DNA from 4 places in the Anoxybacillus sp. PDR2 genome. Region 2 is predicted to be linked to each of the others. Evidence: riboswitches for the same ligand, from Rfam matches in the RefSeq annotation. Region 2 holds a riboswitch; each other region holds the start of a gene.
What was found. Region 2 has a riboswitch for S-adenosylmethionine ahead of mtnW (2,3-diketo-5-methylthiopentyl-1-phosphate enolase). Riboswitches for the same ligand answer to the same signal wherever they lie in the genome.
Positions count from the first base shown of each region.

Region 1: it holds a riboswitch for S-adenosylmethionine, as region 2 does, so the genes downstream of both, GRQ40_RS04515 (methionine biosynthesis PLP-dependent protein) here and mtnW (2,3-diketo-5-methylthiopentyl-1-phosphate enolase) in region 2, are expected to answer to the same signal.
Region 3: it holds a riboswitch for S-adenosylmethionine, as region 2 does, so the genes downstream of both, GRQ40_RS15775 (methionine ABC transporter ATP-binding protein) here and mtnW (2,3-diketo-5-methylthiopentyl-1-phosphate enolase) in region 2, are expected to answer to the same signal.
Region 4: it holds a riboswitch for S-adenosylmethionine, as region 2 does, so the genes downstream of both, GRQ40_RS10975 (methionine ABC transporter ATP-binding protein) here and mtnW (2,3-diketo-5-methylthiopentyl-1-phosphate enolase) in region 2, are expected to answer to the same signal.

Region 1 covers NZ_CP047158.1:923,512-926,799, reverse strand. The annotation lists gene metC (cystathionine beta-lyase) at 1-271, opposite strand, end outside; gene GRQ40_RS04515 (methionine biosynthesis PLP-dependent protein) at 276-1,379, opposite strand; SAM riboswitch class I at 1,459-1,566, opposite strand; gene GRQ40_RS04510 (3-hydroxybutyrate dehydrogenase) at 1,638-2,414, opposite strand; gene GRQ40_RS04505 (GntP family permease) at 2,432-3,288, opposite strand, start outside.
Region 2 covers NZ_CP047158.1:1,137,197-1,140,484, forward strand. The annotation lists gene GRQ40_RS05500 (carbon-nitrogen family hydrolase) at 1-351, opposite strand, end outside; gene GRQ40_RS05505 (pyridoxal phosphate-dependent aminotransferase) at 447-1,637, shown strand; SAM riboswitch class I at 1,719-1,826, shown strand; gene mtnW (2,3-diketo-5-methylthiopentyl-1-phosphate enolase) at 1,889-3,127, shown strand; gene GRQ40_RS05515 (2-hydroxy-3-keto-5-methylthiopentenyl-1-phosphate phosphatase) at 3,124-3,288, shown strand, end outside.
Region 3 covers NZ_CP047158.1:3,268,756-3,272,043, forward strand. The annotation lists gene GRQ40_RS15770 (methionine ABC transporter permease) at 1-320, opposite strand, end outside; gene GRQ40_RS15775 (methionine ABC transporter ATP-binding protein) at 313-1,338, opposite strand; SAM riboswitch class I at 1,423-1,530, opposite strand; gene GRQ40_RS15780 (O-acetylhomoserine aminocarboxypropyltransferase/cysteine synthase family protein) at 1,966-3,282, opposite strand.
Region 4 covers NZ_CP047158.1:2,296,509-2,299,796, forward strand. The annotation lists gene GRQ40_RS10965 (type B 50S ribosomal protein L31) at 1-255, opposite strand, end outside; gene rpmG (50S ribosomal protein L33) at 294-443, opposite strand; SAM riboswitch class I at 794-902, shown strand; gene GRQ40_RS10975 (methionine ABC transporter ATP-binding protein) at 1,063-2,076, shown strand; gene GRQ40_RS10980 (methionine ABC transporter permease) at 2,066-2,731, shown strand; gene GRQ40_RS10985 (MetQ/NlpA family ABC transporter substrate-binding protein) at 2,773-3,288, shown strand, end outside.

The DNA of each region.
Region 1 (3,288 bases), 210 kb from region 2:
TGGAAAGCAGCAAAAACGCGGTCGAAATCGCCGCCATTCCCGAAGAGAAGGCAAAGCCGCGGATTCCTCCTTCCAGCTCCGCTATCGTCTCTTCAAGCGCCTCGCGCGTCGGATTTCCAGATCGGCTATAATCATACTTTCCAAACACATCAAAATCCGCTTGATGGAACGTCGAAGCGTGCTGAATGGGCACGCTGACCGCTCCTGTCTGCTCATCCACTTTCCATTTGTTATGCAATAAGTTGGTTTGAAATGAAAATGATTTTTCCATTGCGCTACACCTCTTTCATATTTTCCAAGGCCTGCGACAAATCAGCGATTAAATCCTCCACATGCTCAATGCCTACAGAAAAGCGCAATAAGCGGTTGCATACCCCATTGGCAATCCGAATCTCTTCAGGGATATCGGCATGTGTCTGCGTCGCCGGGTATGTAATAAAGCTTTCAACTCCTCCTAAGCTTTCAGCGAATGTAATGACGTTTAAGCTTTGCAAAAAGCGGTTGACCCACCGCTCTTCACGCAGGCGGAAGGACAGCATGCCTCCTCTTCCTGGATACAGCACATCCGTGACCGCTTCGTGTGATGCCAAAAATTCGCTGATTCTCCGCGCATTTTCTTCATGCTGCCTCATTCGCAGCGCCAGTGTTTTCATGCCGCGAATCAACAGCCATGAATCAAATGGCGACAGGACCGCGCCGATTGCGTTGTGATACTCGGCCAGCCGCTGACAAAGAGGCTCACCCTTTACGACGACGAGACCAGCGAGCACATCATTATGGCCTCCTAAATATTTTGTTGCGCTATGGATGACGAGATCCGCTCCGTGGCGAATCGGCTGCTGGATCACAGGCGTATAAAACGTATTATCCACAATCAAAAGCAGCCCGTGGCGTTTGGCCAGTTTCGCCACCTCGTCGATGTCTGTCTCCTGCATAAGCGGGTTTGTCGGCGTTTCTAAAAAAATCGCCTTTGTGTTTTTCGAAATCGATTTCTCCACTAATTGTATGTCGCGAAAGTCAACATAATGAAACGCTAAGCCGTACTTTCTCCAGCCTCTTTCAAATAGCCGATACGTTCCTCCATATAAATCGGCAGACACTAAAAATTCATCACCGCTTTCAAACAGGGAAAGCACCGTCTGAATCGCCGCCATTCCCGAACTGAATGCATACCCTTGATCTCCTCCCTCCAGTTTAGCAATGGCTTCTTCTACGATTTTGCGCGTCGGGTTTCCGGTACGGATGTAATCAAATCCTGTTGATTGGCCAATTCCCTCATGGCGATAAGCGGTGGAAAAATAGACAGGCGGATTGACGGTTCCTGTCAGCTTCTCGCTTCTGTTGCCAATCTGCGCCAGTAAGGTTTCTACTTTTTCCATCCTTTTTTCTCCTTCCTTTCCTCCAATAAAAAAAGCCTTCTTTAAGAAGAAGACTTTTACAGATCAACAAAAGCGCTTCTTCTTATCTTTCGAATTGAAACCAATTCGCTGGATTTAGCACCTGACCGATATCGGCTGGTTGCTGAAGCTTCACTGGGCCAGTTCCCTCCGCTTCTCTTGATAAGAATGAACGACGATATGGAATTTTCTGATTTTCTATCAATTTACATGATTTTCTGATAATTTGCAAGCTTTTTTTTACTGCGCGGTATATCCTCCATCGATCACAACGGCCTGCCCGGTAATTCCCTTTGCTTTTTCGCTTGCTAAAAAGAGCGCATAATCGGCCACTTCTTTCGTTGACAGCAGGCGCTGCTGCGGCACAAGCGGATAAATGACTTCCTCTAATACATGCTCAAGCGGCACGTGGCGTGCTGCGGCCAAATCGGCCAGCTGGTTGCGTACAAGCGGCGTATCGACATATCCCGGGCATAAAGCGTTCACTGTAATACCGTGAGCGGCTCCTTCTAGAGCAGCTACTTTGGTTAGGCCAATGACCCCATGCTTCGCGCTATTATACGCCGCTTTGCAGGCAAAGCCGACCAAACCGTTAATCGAGGCCATATTGATAATCCGGCCATAACGCTGCTGCTTCATGATGGGGAATATATGCTTTATCGCCAAAAACGGCGCGATAAGCATGACGCGAATCAGTTTTTCAAACGATTCGGAAGGAAATTCTTCAATCGGCGCCACATGCTGCAGCCCAGCGTTATTCACTAAAATGTCAATCCGGCCATAACGAGCAACGGTTTGAGCCAACATTTGTTTGATTTCCTCTTCTTTTGTTACATCACACTTCAGTCCCCATGCATCCCAGCCTTGTGCACATAACGATTCGGCTGCTTTTTGGACAGCCCTTTCATTGATATCACTAAGAACGACTTTCGCGCCATGCTCAGCAAAGCATTTGGCGATTTCAAAGCCGATTCCTTGCGCCGCTCCTGTTATGAACAATACTTGATCGTCTACCATTTTTCATTCCTCCTCGTTCATATCCCTAGTCCTAATGAGAAAAGAATAATCGCCAGAATCGTCCCAAGAGCAGGTACAATAACCGTTAAAGCCCCAACCGCGCCATATGCCTCGCGGTGCGTTTCACCGCAAATCGCTCGAATCGTCGTCACGACATAGCCATTATGCGGCAAAGAATCCAAAGCTCCTGACGAAATCGCGACCACCCGATGCAGCGCTTCAGGATGGACTCCCATATCCAAATAATGCGGAGCGAGCAACGGAAGAGCAATAGCCTGGCCTCCTGATGACGAGCCGGTTAGGCCAGCGATGACACTGACAGCGATAGCGCTGCCAATTAATGGACTTCCTGGAATACTGGTAATCGCGTGCACGGCATCCGTAAACGCTGGAACGGCTTTCGCCACACCGCCAAACCCGACGACGGCCGCCGTATTTCCAAGCGCGATCAATGCGCCTAAAGTTCCCTCAGAAACAGCCCCGCTAAAGTTTTGAAAATAGCGGCGATTGAGAGCATATACCGCAATGACTCCGCCAAGAAGCGCCACAATTAATGCCGATTGCTGCAACGAATGATGGAAAACAAAAGCAATCACCAACACGACAAGAAGCGGAATAAACCCCAAAATAGGAGGCGGCAATTCCCTTGTACCGTCCAGTGGATCTCCCTCTCTTGCTACAAATTTCTCTCCTTTTGCAACCGCTTTCATCACCATGCGCTTTAACCACCAATACCCGAAAATCGCCATGAAAATGGAGACAATGATGCTAACTTCCCAACCTGCATACGGCGATGTTTTTAAATACTCAATGGGAATCCAGTTTTGAATTTCCGGCGAGCCAGCTGATGTCATCGAAAACGTCACGGACCCAA
Region 2 (3,288 bases):
CTGAAAGAGATGGAGCTTGCTATATTCTCCTACAATGTCGCCGTCTCGATTGACGATGTACATGGTATTGGTGATGCCGGCAGCGGTTTTTTTGGCAATGGAGCCAGCAACAATACAGACGTTGTGCAGGCGTGCGAGCTTGCTAATAAACGATTTGGTATCAGCGCCATTCTCATCAGCAATGTCGTCAAGGCGTGCGAGATCGTATCCGGTTGTCCATAGTTCAGGAAGGACGATGACGTCAACAGAGCTTTGACAAACTTTTTCGATCTCTTGTTGAACGTGGCGTTTATTTTCCGCAGGATTTCCGAAAGCAATATCGAGCTGAAGACAAGCAATTTTTAATGTCATAATTGTTCACCCCAAAAAAATGTCTTTACAATTTAATTTTTACGATATATGATGTTTGACTAGAATTTCAAGAATTTTTTGAGTAGGTGAAGCAATTGAAATCATTTGTCCAATCCGAGTTGTTGCAAAGTCTTCCGAAGCAGTTTTTTGCTTCGCTTGTCGACAAAGTGGGAAAAGTGGTGGCTCAAGGACATGATGTGATTAATCTTGGTCAAGGAAATCCTGATCAACAGACGCCTCCGCATATCGTAGAAGCGCTGCAAAAAGCGGCGGCTAATCCAAAATACCATAAGTATTCTCCGTTTCGTGGCTATTCGTTTTTAAAAGAGGCGGTGGCTGCTTTCTATCAGCGCGAATATGGCGTTACGGTTGATCCTGAGAGAGAGGTAGCTGTCTTATTCGGTGGAAAGGCAGGGCTTGTGGAAATTCCGCAGTGCTTATTAAATCCGGGCGATGTTGTGCTTGTGCCGGATCCCGGATACCCTGATTATTGGTCGGGAGTGGCATTAGCGCGTGCAAAAATGGAAATGATGCCGCTTTATAGCGAAAACGGCTTTTTGCCTGATTATCGTCAATTGGATGAAAAGGTGGTTGAGAAAGCCAAGCTGATGTTTTTAAATTATCCTAATAACCCGACGGGGGCTGTAGCGACAGACTCGTTTTTTGCAGAGACCGTTTCATTTGCACAAAAGCATGGAATTTGCGTTGTCCATGACTTTGCTTATGGTGCGATTGGATTTGACGGGCAAAAACCGATCAGCTTTTTGCAGACGGAAGGAGCCAAGGATGTCGGTATTGAAATTTATACATTTTCCAAAACGTATAATATGGCTGGCTGGCGCATAGGTTTTGCGATTGGCAATGAAAGTGTGATTGCTGCGATCAATCTTTTGCAAGACCACTTATATGTCAGCTTGTTTGGTGCGATTCAGGAAGCGGCAGCGGTTGCGCTGCTTGAGTCACAGCAATGCGTGACGGAGTTGGTAGCGTTGTATGAATCACGGCGCAATGCGTTCATTGGAGCTTTACAGGAAATTGGTTGGAACGTAAGTGCTCCAGCCGGCTCCTTTTTTGCTTGGCTGCCGGTACCAAAGGGCTGGACTTCGGAACGCTTTGCTGATTTATTGCTTGAGCAGGCGCACGTTGTGGTGGCGCCTGGGATTGGATTTGGCGAGCACGGGGAAGGATATGTGCGCGTCGGGCTGTTGACAAGCGAAGAACGTTTGACAGAAGCGGCACGGCGCATCGCTAAGCTCGATCTTTTTCAGCAAGCGGTAAAAAAATAATTGACAATCTGCATGATCCCTGTCATAATTCGAATTAAATTTGCAAAACGAAAATTTCAAAAAAATGAATAGAAGCTGTCATTCTTATCAAGAGCAGGTGGAGGGACGAGCCCAATGAAGCCCGGCAACCGACTTAACCAACGTTAAGCACGGTGCTAATTCTTGCAGCATTATGCTGAGAGATAAGAAGAGTTGAAACCAAAGCCTCTTCTTATGGAAGAGGTTTTTTTATTGGAATGGGAGGGATGAGAATGAGCCAAGTCATCGCCACGTATCTGCTTTATGATGAGGCTGATTTGGAGAAGAAGGCAGAGAAAATCGCGCTTGGCTTAACGATCGGTTCATGGACTGAACTGCCGTTTTTGGAAAAAGAACAACTGCGTAAACATAAAGGAACGGTTGTGCATGTGCAACCGTTTGAAGAAAGCGAACGTGCCAATCAATATTTCGGAAAACGTTTGAAGCGGGGAATGGTCAAGATCGCTTACCCAAGTGCCAACTTCAGCGCCGATTTGCCCGCTGTTTTGACGACGGTGTTTGGGAAATTGTCATTAGATGGCGCGATTAAGCTGATCGATTTAGAGTTTTCTGATGATCTAAAGAAAGCATTTCCCGGTCCTCGCTTCGGCATTAAGGGAATTCGCGCAAAGCTGGATGTTTATGGCCGCCCGCTGTTAATGAGCATTTTTAAAGGTGTGATCGGGCGCGATTTGTCCTATTTATCCAAGCAGCTGAGACAGCAGGCGCTTGGAGGAGTAGATCTTGTCAAGGATGATGAAATTTTATTTGAAAATGAACAGGCACCATTCGAAAAGCGAATTGCGGAAGGAAAAAAAGTCTTGCAGCACGTATATGAAGAGACAGGGCATAGAACGCTTTATGCGGTGAATCTTTCGGGAAAAACGTTTGAGTTAAAAGAGAAAGCGAAGCGAGCGGCGGAGCTTGGCGCCGATTTGCTGCTGTTCAACGTGTTCGCGTACGGGCTGGATGTATTGCAAGAATTGCGGGAGGATGAGGAGATTTCCATTCCGATTATGGCGCATCCGGCGTTTAGCGGGGCGTTGACCCCGTCGGAATTTTACGGTGTAAGCCATCCTTTGTTGCTTGGCAAGCTCGTTCGCATGGCAGGGGCCGATTTTTCCTTGTTCCCGTCTCCATATGGAAACGTCGCTTTGGCCAAGGAAGAAGCAAATGGCATTGCCTATGAATTAACGAAGGAAGATGTATTTTTACAGACGTTTCCTGTTCCGTCTGCCGGCATTCATCCAGGGCTGGTTCCGCTTCTTATCCGCGATTTTGGCATCGACATCGTCATTAATGCAGGAGGCGGAGTGCATGGACACCCAGAGGGAGCGGCAGGAGGAGGAAGGGCATTTAGCGCCGCAATCGCGGCAGTATTAGCCGGAAAGCCTTTAAGTGAGGCGGCAAAGGAAAACCATTCATTGCAAAAAGCAATGGCTTTATGGGGCACTCAAGAGGTGAAAGTATGACGAAACCGATTATTTTTTGTGATTTCGATGGCACGATTACGAATAATGACAACATTATAGCGATTATGAAGCAATTTGCTCCGCCGCAATGGGAAAGCATCAAAGAGGATGTGCTCGCGCAACGCTGCTCTGTTCAAGATGGCGTCGGAGCGATGTTTTCG
Region 3 (3,288 bases), 1.7 Mb from region 2:
AATGGAGCAGCGCCAATAATCAACGCCGGCAAGGCCGCGTTTGCCCCAAGAATCGTACCGACTAGCATCTTTGTAAAAGGAATAAGCAGAATAATTAAAATAATAAACGGGATAGAACGAAAAATATTAACAAAAGCAGAAACGATTGTATGAATGGCTTTGTTTTCCCAAATATTATCTTTGGATGTTAAAAATAGCAACAATCCTAGAATGAGTCCAAATACAAATGTAAACGCCACGGCAACTCCTGTCATATACAGCGTTTCCGACGCTGCCGCCCAAATCGATTCCCATTGAACGTTAGGAAACATGCTACTCATTCGTCATCACCTCCACACCGACTTGTTGCTGACGAATGTAGTCAAGCGCTTTGGCTACTTCCTCATCCGTTCCACTCATATGAACAAACAGCACTCCATACGAGCCCTGATGGGTTTGTGAAATCTTCCCTTGCAAAATATTAATGGTTATTTCAAAATTTCGGATCAGTTCTGCGATGAGCGGCCGTTCAGTCGCATGGCCAGCAAAAGTAAGCTGGACAACTTTGCCGTTAGGATATTGGTTGAACAAATGAGCAATCGTCTCTTTCGTTTCTTCAGGTTCCGTAATCTGTTGAACAAACCGTTTCGTTATCATCTGTTGCGGATTTTGAAATACATCCAATACTTTTCCTTCTTCGACAATTTTTCCGTTTTCCATTACCGCCACACGATCACATATTTTACGGATTACATGCATTTCATGAGTAATTAATACAATGGTCAATCCGAGACGTTGATTAATATCAACTAAAAGCTCAAGAATCGAATCTGTCGTTTGCGGATCCAAAGCAGAAGTTGCTTCGTCGCATAACAGCACCTTCGGGTTGTTCGCGAGCGCCCGGGCAATACCGACACGCTGTTTTTGCCCCCCGCTGAGCTGCGATGGATAGGCATTTTCTCTTCCGTGCAGACCCACAAGCTGAATAAGTTCATCCGCCCGCTTTAACCGCTGGTCCTTTGGAACCCCAGCAATCTCTAAGGGAAACGCAATATTGTCTCGGACCGTCCTTGACCAAAGCAAATTAAAATGCTGAAAAATCATTCCGATTTCTTGCCGCGCCTTGCGCAATTCTCTTCCTTTAATACTTGCGATGTCTTGACCGGCAACCATCACTCTTCCATTTGTAGGCTTTTCCAAGCCATTTAAAAGACGGATCAGCGAGCTTTTTCCAGCACCGCTATATCCAATAATGCCAAAAATCTCCCCTTCTTTAATGTGCAAATTTACATCATTGACAGCTGTTACCGCTCCCTGGCTTGACGAATATACTTTTGTTACATTTTCTAGCGTAATCAAACGCGATTCACCTTCCTTGTTCCCGCAACTAAAAAACCTTTCTGCTCAAGAGAACAGAAAGGTTTTAATATCTCCCATTTCTGTCTCTTATCTCTCAAAGCGAACGCTTTGTGTGAATTGGCACCATTTCAGTCGAATGCTGACGGTTGCCGGGTTTCATAGGGCACATCCCTCCACCTCTCTTGATAAGAGCAGCAACGCTCCTTTATTCAGTTAATACTTTAATTTACCTAAGAATCATACAAACTACAAAAGTGATTCTATCATTCTATAAAGGAAGGTGTCAACAGAAAAATAATTCCTAATCATAGAATCAATACACAAGCGCCGATGATCCATTCAAAATTCTCTGGCTTAACACAACCTTTTCGGCATCTCCCTCGAGCAAAAGCGCCAGCGGGCCCATCTTGCCCACAAAGCGTTCGTTGTTTGACAAAGACATGCTGACAGTGGACAAGCAAAGGGTTTACAGATTATGATGGAAAAACGAGGAATCGGACGGCGTTAATCGGTTTTATTGGATCATCACCACGCCTGTTTTTAATATGTTCTAAACCTCTCGTTGAAACTATTGTTTTATCAATATGAATGGACTTCATGACCGATTCAATTGTTGACGGCTATTTTCTACACCTCTGAATACAGCGAACGAATTCCTGTGGCAATGGCGATGGCTTGCTCTAAATCCTCAATTAAGTCTTCGACATTTTCGATGCCGACCGATAGACGAATCAAATCTTCCGTAACTCCCGAAGCCTGCAAATCTTCTGGGCTCAACTGCTGATGCGTGGTGCTGGCTGGATGAATAATTAAGCTTTTGGCGTCTCCTACATTGGCCAAGTGCGACCAAAGCTTCACGTTGTTAATGAGAGCCGCTCCCGCTTCTCTTCCTCCTTTAATGCCGAACACCACAACGGCTCCCGCTCCTTTCGGCAAATATTTTTCGGCCAAATTCTTGGCTGGATGCTTTTCGTGTCCAGGATACAGCACCCATTCTACTGCCGGATGGCGATCTAAATAGTCTACAATCCGACGCGTGTTAGCAATATGCTCTTTCATGCGTACATGAAGCGTCTCAAGCCCTAAATTAAATTGAAACGCATTAAATGGGCTAATCGCTGGTCCAAGATCCCGCAGCAATTGCACACGAGCCTTAATGATATAAGCAGCCGGACCTAAAGCTTCTGCATACACAAGATTGTGATAGCTTGGATCCGGAGTTGTAAATCCCGGAAATTTAGGAGAATCCCAATTAAATTTTCCTCCGTCTACAATAATGCCGCCAAGCGTTGTACCGTTTCCAAGCAGCCATTTAGTAGCTGAATGAACAACGATATCCGCTCCATACTCAATCGGACGGCATAGATATGGAGTGGCAAACGTATTATCAATAATGAGAGGAATGCCCGCTTCATGCGCAATGTTGGCTACCGCTTCAATATCTAGTACGTGCAAACTTGGATTACCAATCGTTTCTGCAAAGATCGCTTTCGTTTTTGGCGTAATGGCAGCACGGAAATTTTCCGGATTAGCAGGATCAACAAAATGTGTTTTAATTCCATATTTCGGAAGGGTAGTGGCAAAGAGGTTATATGTACCTCCATATAGCGTTGAAGCTGACACAATCTCGTCTCCTGCTTGCGCTATATTTAAGATCGCAAGCGTGATTGCAGCCATGCCGCTTGCTACTGCAAGACTTCCAATTCCTCCTTCTAATTGTGCTACTCTTTCCTCAAAGACTGTGGCGGTCGGGTTATGAATGCGCGTATAAATGTACCCTTCTTCTTTCAATGCGAATAAGTTGGCTGCATGCTCCGTATTGGCAAATTGATAAGCGTTCGATTGATAAATCGGAACGGCTCTTGCTCCTGTCACAGGATCTGGACTTAACCCCCCATGCACCGCCAGCGTTTCTAAACGATATGATTTTTCGCCCACTGTCATCCTCTC
Region 4 (3,288 bases), 1.2 Mb from region 2:
TTTATCTTGCTGCTGCAAATGATATTTTTTCATAAATTGTTCAGCTCTTCCGCGACGGTCCGTAAATTTTTGTTTCCCAGTATAAAAGGGGTGCGTATCTGAACTAATTTCCACTTTAATAAGCGGATATGTATTCCCGTCTTCCCATACGATCGTTTCGTTAGAAGATTTGGTCGATCCGCTTAAAAATTTATATTCACTGTTGACATCCATAAAAACCACTTTTTGATAGTTAGGATGAATGCCTGGCTTCATTTGAGAATCACTTCCTTTAGATTATTTTCAGCAAAGCGCTACTTCGTTTCGCGATGCAGCGTATAGCGCTTTAAACGTGGTGAATATTTTCTTAATTCTAAGCGCTCTGGATTATTTCGTTTATTTTTTGTCGTGATATAGTTACGGTCACCTGTCTCTGTGCACTGTAAAACAACTTTTACTCTCATGCCTAAGATCCCTCCAAACTGAAAATATTTGATACACCATTAAATCGTAATAATTACGATTTAACATATTCAACTTATCAAAAAAATAAGCAACTGTCAATCGTCAAGAAAGAAAGTCAGATTCGCCCTCTCATAGCTTAGAGAAAAAATCCTAAAAGTTGACGATCGCTTTGTCGTTCTCTCTTCTCCTTTTGTGGACAAATATAGATTTACTTTCGGGCCATCTATAAATAAAAATTTTTTCTTATTTTCCCTATAATGTAAGCGTTTTTATCTTTTTTTCATAAAAACCGATATTGACAATCAGCTTTATCGGAATTATGATGAGTATAAAAATTCCATAAACAAACCGCTTATCAAGAGCGACCGAGGGAACAGGCCCAATGACGTCCGGCAACCTCCCGCAATCGGGAACGGTGCCACATCCTGCAGAATGGCTTTCATTCTGAAAGATAAGTCTGGTATTTACATACCGATGCCTCTTTCTGAGTGAAAGAGGTTTTTTCTTTTATATGGAGGTCCATGCAAAAATTTTCGTTACCATATGAAAAGAGCCATCGCGAGACTTTTTGCAAATTCCATTCTTTTTAAAAAAGCTCGACTCTCAGGGGGGAAAGTGATGATTGAAATCAAGGATGTAACTAAAATTTACACATCGAAAAACAGGCAAGTCATCGGCGTCGATCACGTCTCTTTGACCATCCAAGCTGGAGAAATTTTTGGCGTCATCGGCTATAGCGGCGCCGGCAAAAGCACGTTGCTGCGCTGCCTCAACCTTTTGGAGCGGCCGACATCTGGACAAATTATGATAGACGGCGTTGATTTAACATCTTTAAACAGCGAACAGCTACGGCAAGCGCGTCTAAAAATCGGAATGATTTTTCAACATTTTTATCTTGTCAGTTCAAAAACAGTTTTTGAAAATATCGCATTCGCTTTAAAAGCCGCTAACAAACCGAAGGAGGAAATAGAGAAACGAGTCAATGAGTTGCTAGACATAGTCGGTCTGTCTGACAAGCGAGATGCCTACCCTGCCCAGTTGAGCGGCGGACAAAAACAGCGAGTCGGCATCGCGCGGGCGCTTGCGAATGATCCCAATGTCCTTTTGTGCGATGAAGCAACATCGGCACTCGATCCAAGCACAACCAAATCCATTTTGACACTGTTGAAAAAAATTAATCGCGAATTAGGCATCACTATTGTATTGATTACCCATGAAATGGAGGTAGTGAAAGATATATGCGATCGCGTCGCGGTTATGCAAAATGGAAAAATTATAGAATTAGGAACGGTATATGAGCTTTTTACCAATCCAAAGGAGGAATTAACGAAATCTTTCATCAATAGCATCCTGCAATTTGAAGTTCCTGACCATCTGTTGCAAAAACGGACAGGAACGATGGTGAAAATTTTATTCAAGGGAGAGAGCGCCGAAGAAGCGATCGTTTCCGATATGTTGCAAACCTTTAAAGTGAAAGGCAATATCTTACACGGGAAAATCGAATATATTCAAAACATCCCGCTCGGCGTCTTTATCATGGAGCTGACAGGAGAGCGCAAAGAAATTGAACGAGCGCTCGATTATATTTCCGAAAGAACCAATGGATTGGAAGTGATTGCGCATGCTGCTTAATGCTCTTATCGATCTTATTCCTGAACTAAACAAAGCGTTTTTAGAAACGATTTATATGGTCGCCATCTCTCTTTGTATCGCGATCCTTATTGGACTTCCGTTGGGGATTCTGCTTTTCGTCACGGATCGGGGCCTTTTTTTAGAAAATAACATCGTCAAATCCGTTCTAGGCTTTGCGGTCAATCTGATTCGTTCGATTCCGTTTGTCATCTTGCTCGTCGGGCTGCTGCCGCTGACAAGACTGATTACCGGAACCACCATCGGTCCTACTGCTGCCTCTGTCTCGCTGTCGGTTGCCGCCATTCCTTTTTTCGCAAGAATGGTAGAAACCTCATTGCGAGAAATTGAGAAGGGAGTGATTGAAGCAGCAATTGCCGTTGGGGCTACGCCGTGGATGATTATTAAAGATGTACTGCTGTCGGAAGCTCGCCCGGGCATCGTCCACGGGATCACCATTACAACGATTAGCTTAGTCGGATATTCTGCCATGGCCGGCATTGTCGGCGGCGGGGGCATTGGCGACTTAGCGATCCGTTTTGGCTATTATCGCTATGACAATACGGTGATGATTACAACGATCGTTGTTTTAATTTGTCTTGTTCAAATCATTCAATTTAGCGGTGAACGCATCGCCCGTCTTGTCGATAAACGGTAAAAAACAACGCAATCGATAAAATAATCAAGGGGGATTTCAACATGAAAAAACGACTGGTTTTACTTATTTGCCTTCTTTCCTTTTCACTTTTAGCGGCATGCGGCAATAAAGAAGCTGCTTCCGGAAGCACGCAGAAAAAAGAGCTGACGATTGGCGCAACTTCCGGTCCATACAGCGACATGGTCAACCAAGCGATCAAACCGCTGTTAGAAAAGAAAGGATATAAAGTCAAAGTAGTGGAATTCAGCGACTACATTCAACCAAATTTAGCTTTAGCCAATGGCGATTTAGACGCTAATTTATTCCAGCATAAAATTTATATGGAGACATTCGCTAAAGAGCATCATCTTGATCTTTCTGAAGTCATTATTGTTCCAACTGCTCCAATGGGGATTTATTCAAAAAAATTTAAATCACTAAATGAAATCAAGGATGGAAGCGAAATGGCGATTCCGAATGATCCTACGAACCTGGCAAGAGCACTACTAATCTTACAAGACCAAAAACTGATCCAGCTTGACTCATCCGTCAATCCGCTCACTGTTTCGGAAAAAGAT